Regions from separate parts of the Paraburkholderia sp. BR14320 genome, predicted to be linked through region 1. Evidence: predicted binding sites of a transcription regulator. Region 1 holds the regulator's gene; each other region holds the start of a gene.
What was found. The regulator FNR, encoded in region 1, switches genes on or off when oxygen is low (the NO sensors DNR and NnrR bind a similar motif). The targets are predictions, from matches to a motif close to TTGATNNNNATCAA.
Positions count from the first base shown of each region.

Region 2: the regulator FNR is predicted to act here: its motif matches at 1,244-1,257, upstream of AB3X89_RS13010 (universal stress protein).
Region 3: the regulator FNR is predicted to act here: its motif matches at 1,543-1,556, upstream of AB3X89_RS32615 (MBL fold metallo-hydrolase RNA specificity domain-containing protein).

Region 1 is NZ_JBFPKG010000001.1:13,257-15,523, forward strand. It holds gene AB3X89_RS00070 (PAS domain S-box protein) at 1-510, opposite strand, end outside; gene fnr (fumarate/nitrate reduction transcriptional regulator Fnr) at 633-1,415, opposite strand; gene AB3X89_RS00080 (response regulator) at 1,432-1,839, opposite strand; gene AB3X89_RS00085 (universal stress protein) at 2,088-2,267, shown strand, end outside.
Region 2 is NZ_JBFPKG010000010.1:147,175-149,441, forward strand. It holds gene AB3X89_RS13005 (LysR family transcriptional regulator) at 1-187, shown strand, start outside; gene AB3X89_RS13010 (universal stress protein) at 213-1,175, opposite strand; gene AB3X89_RS13015 (hypothetical protein) at 1,548-2,267, shown strand, end outside.
Region 3 is NZ_JBFPKG010000054.1:32,440-34,706, forward strand. It holds gene AB3X89_RS32610 (BON domain-containing protein) at 1-59, shown strand, start outside; gene AB3X89_RS32615 (MBL fold metallo-hydrolase RNA specificity domain-containing protein) at 111-1,475, opposite strand; gene AB3X89_RS32620 (LysR family transcriptional regulator) at 1,711-2,267, shown strand, end outside.

The DNA.
Region 1 (2,267 bases):
TTCGCGTGCAATACGTTTCTGCTCGTTTTCACGGGCGATCTGCGTGTGCGTGGATACCTGACTCGCGCGTTCGAGTTCCGCGAGACGCATGCGCTCGGTCAAGTCGCGGGTGACCTTGGCGAAGCCGAGCAGCGCGCCCGACGCATCGTGCACGGCGGAAACGACCACGTTGGCCCAGAAACGCGAGCCGTCGCGACGCACACGCCACCCTTCGTCCTCGGCGCGGCCGACGGTTGCGGCGGTTTCCAGTTCGCGAGCGGGCTTGCCGGCCGCGATGTCTTCCGGGGTATAGAACTTCGAGAAATGCTGGCCGATGATTTCTTCGGGCGTGTAGCCCTTGATGCGCTGTGCGCCGGGATTCCAGCTGGTTACGCGGCCGGCGGGGTCGAGCATGAAGATCGCGTAGTCCTGTACCGCTTCGACCAACATGAAATAGCGATCCTCGACGGACACGTCCGACCCGGACGCAACACTGGTGAAGCAGGAAGACTCGCCGCTCGATAGACCCATCGCTCCTCCGGGCGGCCACGCAAGGTCGCGTACCGCAACGCACTGAGTTATATCAGTTCAGGAGCGCCGGTTCCACCCGGCATGTCCCGCGAACGAACGTGAGGCGAGCGCCGCGCCGACGCTCAAACCCGAGCCAGTCGTTCCGGGTCTTCGATGCGGATCGTTTTGCCGTTCGCCTTGACGAGGCGTTCGCGCTGGAACTTCGAGAACATCCGGCTCACCGTTTCGAGCTTCATGCCCAGAAAGCAGCCGATTTCCTCGCGCGTCATGCGCAGATGAAACTCCGCGGCCGAAAAGCCGCGCGCCTTGAAGCGCTTCGACAGATTCAGCAGGAACGTCGCGACGCGCTGCTCGGCGGTCATCGTGCCCAGCAGCATCATCTGGCTCGATTCGCGCACGATCTCGCCGCTCATCATCTGATAGATGTGATGCTGCATCGGTTTGATCTCGCGACAGATCGCCTCTAGCTGCGCGAACGGAATGATGCACACGACGCTATCTTCGAGCGCGATCGCATCGCAATTCTGCTTGCCCTCGCCGATGCCGTCGAGGCCAAGCGAGTCGCCCGCAATCTGGAACCCGGTCACGTGCTCGCGGCCGTCGCGATGCATGACCACGGTTTTGAATGAGCCGGCGCGTATCGCGTAGATGCTTTGAAACTCGTCGCCCGCGCGATACAGCGCGTCGCCGCGTTTAATCGAGCGCGTCGAGCAGATCAACGCGTCGAGCCGGCTCAGTTCGTCCGGCGTCAGCTCGGGCGGCATGCAGATCGCGCGCATCGCGCAGGTGGAGCAGCGCGTGACGGCGTGGCGTGCCGCCGCGGTGCTGGGCGCGACGTGGATCGGTACGACGTGCGAGGTGCGAGGCGCGTCGTGGCGGGGTTCACGGACTGCGGCAACTTGCATGATCGGCTCCTGGCGGTCAGACCCGATGCGCACGGCGCGCATAGGCAATCGCTTCGATGGCGCGGCAGGCGAGCTCGAACTCCGAGGTCTTGTCGAAGAAGAAGTCGGCGCCCGCCGCTTCGCACGCGCGGCGAAACGCCGTCGCGTCATGATTGGTCAGCACGATGCTGACGATGGACGGCCGCGCCCGCGACAGCGCAGCGAGCAGCAGCAGGTCGGTCTTGCCCGAGAAACACGGGTCCAGCACCGCGACATCGGCGCGACTCGCGACGATGTCGTCGAACGCGTGCTCGACGCCCGCGGACTCGCCGGCGATTTCGATGCCGGGAATCAGCGCGATCAGACAAGCAAGCCGGCGCCGGACCTCGGTCGCATCGTCGACGAGAAAAACTCTCGATAAGGTGGCTGACGGGGGGCTGTCCATACCGACCAGTATTGGCGACCTAACCTTGGAAATATATCGGCGGCGCTTTAAGCGGTGCTAGGAGTTCAGGCAGTGGTTGTAGGAATATTCCTAGTGGCTTGCTGGCGATGTCGTCCAGCGGCGGCGACGCCGAGCGGCGGCCCGTTGACCTGCGTCAAGCCGCGTGGCGGCGCGCGCTTCACACTGTCGGTGCAAACGCGCGACGGCGCCACTTCGGGTCATGCCAGCGCTTTCAGAGGGAGTCCGACATGTATGCACGAATTCTGGTTGCACTCGACGACAGTCCCAGCGCGCAGCGCGCCTTCGCCGAGGCGCTGAAGCTCGCGAAGCTGACGGGCGCCACGCTCGAAGCCTGCTGCGTGGTGGGGCACGGCAAGTGGTCGAACAATGCCGACGTGGCTTTCGAGCCGGAGCCGGCGAGCGCGGCG
Region 2 (2,267 bases), on a different contig from region 1:
CGTCAAGCTGCTGCCGCTACCCTTCCCCGCGCCCAAGTACGACTTTTATCTGCACTGGCATCCGCGCTTTCATCACGAGCCGGCCAACCGCTGGATCCGCGATGCGATGAGCGAGCTGATCAAGGGGCCGATGCAGCACGAGCCGTTGCCGAATACGAAACGGACGCGCTTGAACGCGGCGCTGTAGCGCACGCTGTTACGGCGCTACGCGCTCATGATGCGGCAGTGGCGTCGCTCGCGTGGATCAGCAGAATTGGCGTTTGCGTGATTTGCAGGACCCGCCCAGCGACGCTGCCGAGTATCCAGCGTGTGATGCCGCGCCTGCCATGCGTACCCATCACGATCAGTTGCGCCTCCCAGCCGCCCGCCTCTCGCACGATCGCATGCGCAACGTCATCGTCGGTTCGGTTCGTCCTGACGAGCGCCGTCGAGACCCGCGCCGACACGCGCGCCAGAATCGGCTCCGCAGCGGCTATTGCCTCGTTGCCTTCGCCGACGAACGAGTCCTCGAGCGAATCGATGGGGATCCAATCGGAGAGTCGCACCGCGCGATCGATCACATAAACCGCTCGCAATTCGGTGCCGGACGTAGCGAACCGTATGCCGTACTGCAACGCGGACATCGACTGAGAACTTCCATCGACCGCGAACAGGATGCGTTCGGGCAGCTCGCTATGCGTCGTGCTGTAGCTCTGCGGAACGACCAGCATCGGGCAGCGCAGACGTCTCGTCAGCCGTTCGGACACCGTACCCTCGGCCCAACGCTGCAAGCCTTGATGTTGACGCGCGCCCACCACCATCAGGTCGGCTCTCCATGTGTCGGCCGCATCGATCAGGGCATCCACGACGTCGTTACCGCGTTTCGCGAGGTCGATGACTTCTGAGTCGATACGTGCATCACACGCGGCTAGCGATCGTGTCGCTCGTTCGAGCGCCTCGACCGCATCGCGGAGCAATTCGTCGCGAGCCAGATCCAGCATGTGGCCGACGCGCCGGCCCGTCGGAAAAAGCGTATGGGGATTCTCGGCCACGCTCACGAGGCGGACGTCGCATCCGGCGGGAAGGAGGTTTCGCGCGTAGTCGAGCGCCTGTCGAGAGGCTTCCGATGAATCGACTGCGATCAACACTCTGCGCGGCAGCGTCGAGATGGCGTCGCGTGAATGGAGAGAATTCATGGTTGGCTCCGTACTCGCAGGTTTGCAGCGTTCCGATCACCATCCTACTGCCGAAGACTCGTGGTTGGTTGATCAGGATCAACTGCTGCGGACCGATGGTCGGTTAGGCGCGGCGTCGATTCCGGGCGGCCAGTTCCTGCAGATACGACAGGGTTGGACCTGGCCACGAGGACGTTTCTGTCTGCGCGAGATCCCACACAACACACGTCATTTAGCCCACGGAAATCCCCAATGCCGTCGACCTTGCATTCCGGTCCTGGCAAATTACCCTTCTAAAGCTAGCCGTTCGGGATTGAATGTACTGCTCTGAGGTGCGTTCCGACCACCCACGAGCACAGCTCGTCTGCTGTTATCTCTTCAGGAACTCCGACCATGCCCGACCGGCAAACAATCATCACGCAGCTCAAGGAGCTCGGCCGCGGCCAGCTCGAGAACTTCAATATGTCCGAGCCGCAGCGCAAGGCGAACGCGAAAACCGGTGCGTTGCCAGTCGCGGGCTACTCGCCCGACAATGGCTACTGTCATGGCGTTTGCGTGGACTGGATCCGGCGCGTGTTGCAGGGCGGGCGGCCGCGCTTCGGCCCCAACCCGGAGAAAAACACCAAGGCAAGCTACGACTACCATACGCGGCGGCAGGGGCAGGCGAAGCGGCAGGGGTACGCCTGGGCCAGCTTCGACAAGATCAGCAACCACTACATCGATCTCGCGAATGTGCAGAAGCAGAGCAACAAGGCTGCCTACGATCAGGCCTACGACAAGTACGTCAATGACTATCAATTGATGTCTGACGTGTACCAGCAACTGATTAGCGATTACAACGACCACATGTACCTCGGTGAGGCACACCAGGTGCAGATCGGCTACGGCGCCAAGCTGCAGAAGATTTTTCCGCAGTTGAAAACACCGCCGGCGGTGCTCACAGTGCTTCAGCTCGATCAGCTTTCGGAGAGGGTCCTGGAGAGACACAATGCACTGGAGGCACCGGTGCAGGCAACAGCGCCGTCACTCTCGGACACTCACAAGAGTAGCTTCGCCGCCTTCACGAAAAACATCGACGCGAAATTTCCGAAGAAAAGGAAGTTCGGCGGCATC
Region 3 (2,267 bases), on a different contig from region 1:
ATCTCGTCGTCGATGCGAGCCCGCCACGCGAACCCATCGGTGATGCAGCCGAACGATAACAGCCACGTTCCCACTCGCGACCGACGATTCCGTTCGACCGTTGCATGGGCCTAAAACTGCCCGAGCTCGACGCTTTGCCCATACACCGGCACCTCGCATGACCAGCCGAGCGTCTCGACGATATGCCGCCGCATCGCATCGGCCGCGGCGGGCTCGCCATGCGTGACGAAGGTGCGAGCGGGCGCGTCGGTCAGACTCCACAGCCAGTTCAGCAACTCGCGGTAATCGGCATGCGCGGATAGCGACGGGATCGATTCGACGTTCGCGCGCACCCGCACGTATTCACCGAACAGTTTGATCGACGGTTCGTGGGCCGCCAGCGCCGCGCCGCGCGTGCCGGCCGCCTGGAAGCCGACCAGCGCGATCGTATTGCGCGGATCGGACGCGTATAAACGCAGGTGATGCAGCACGCGCCCGCCGGTCGCCATGCCGCTGCCCGCGATGATCACCATGGGTCCGTTATGCGACGCGATCGCCTTCGATTGCTCGACGCTTCGGACCATGATCGCGGCCTTGTCGATCGCATTTGCATCGGAGATCGTCAAACGATGTTCGGCGAGATGCCTGCGATACACGTCGGTTACGCTGGTCGCCATCGGACTGTCCAGATAGACGGGCACGTGTGCCATGCGCCCTGTCTCTTTCAGCTTCGCGATGTAGTAAAGGACTTCCTGCGCGCGGCCGACCGCGAAGCACGGCATCACCACCACGCCGCCTTTGGCGAAGGTCCGGCTGAAGATCCGTTCGAGGTCGTCGCGCGGGTTCGAGTCCGGATGCAGGCGATCGCCGTAGGTCGACTCGACGACGAGGTAATCGGCATGCGCGAGCGGCGCGGGCGCACGCATGATCGGGTCGTCGGGGCGGCCCACGTCGCCGGAAAACGCCAGCACCTTGTGATTGCGGCACATGACGACGCTCGCCGCCCCGAGGATGTGCCCCGACGGCAGAAAGCGGAAGCACAGCCCATGCGGCAGGTCGACCGGCGTATCGAAGCGGTGGGGCGCAAGCAGATGCAGCGCGCGCTGTGCGTCGTCCTGCGTGTAGAGCGGCAGCGCCGGCCGATGCTTCGAGAAGCCGTGGCGGTTCGCGAATTCCGCTTCCTCTTCCTGTAGCTTCGCGCTGTCGCGCAGCATGATCTCGCACAGCGCGGCGGTGCCGGGCGTGCAATACACGGGACCGCGAAAGCCGTTTCGCACGAGCAATGGCAGATAGCCGCTGTGGTCGAGATGCGCGTGAGTCAGGAGCACCGCGTCGATCGAATCGGCGGGCACCGGCAGTGCAGCCCAGTTGCGCAGCCGCAGGTTCTTGAGGCCTTGAAACAGCCCGCAATCGACGAGGATGCGCAAGCCGGGTTCTTCGAGCAGATACTTCGAACCGGTGACGGTCTCGCTTGCACCGAGAAAAGTCAGCTTCATGATTCCTCCGTTGCTCGCGGATCAATTCTCAGATGGGACCATTTCAACGGATGTAAGCGCCGTACTCTTGATCTGGATCATCGGTTGCGCAGCGCTCGCCCGAAAACGGTCGAGGACGAAGTGGCGAAACAAACTGCCGCTCTGACGCTTCCCGTATTCCGCTAAGATCGTGCCGGAATTCATCGACCCAAAAGACCGCGGCGCTCCCAAAGCCCAATCTCAAAACCAACACGCAATGGACCGTATCGACGCCATGAAGGTATTCGTCGCCACGCTCGACGAGGGAAGTCTGGCGGGCGCAGGCCGCCGGCTGGGCCGCTCGCCCGCGGCGGTGAGCCGGGCCATCGCGTTTCTGGAAGCGCACACGGGCACGCCGCTGCTACATCGCACCACGCGCACGATCCGGCTCAGCGAAGCGGGCGAGCGCTATGCGCAAGCGTGCCGGCGCATCCTCGCGGATCTCGAGGAGGCGGACCTGCTCGCCGCCGACGAGCGCTCCGCGCCGCGCGGCCTGCTTGGCGTGACGGCGGCGGTGGCGGTGGGCGAAGAGGTGCTGCGCCCGATCGTCGATGCGTTTCTCGATCGCCACCCGCAGGCGTCGATCCGTCTGCACCTGCACGACCGGCCCGTGAGCATCGTCGACGAGGGCATCGACGTCGCGCTGCGCATCGCGCATCTGCAGGACTCGACGCTCGTCGCCATTCCGGTGGGCGAAGTGAGGCGGGTGGTGGTCGCTTCGCCCGACTATCTCGCCACGCATCCGGCCATCGCGATGCCCGCCGATCTCGCCAG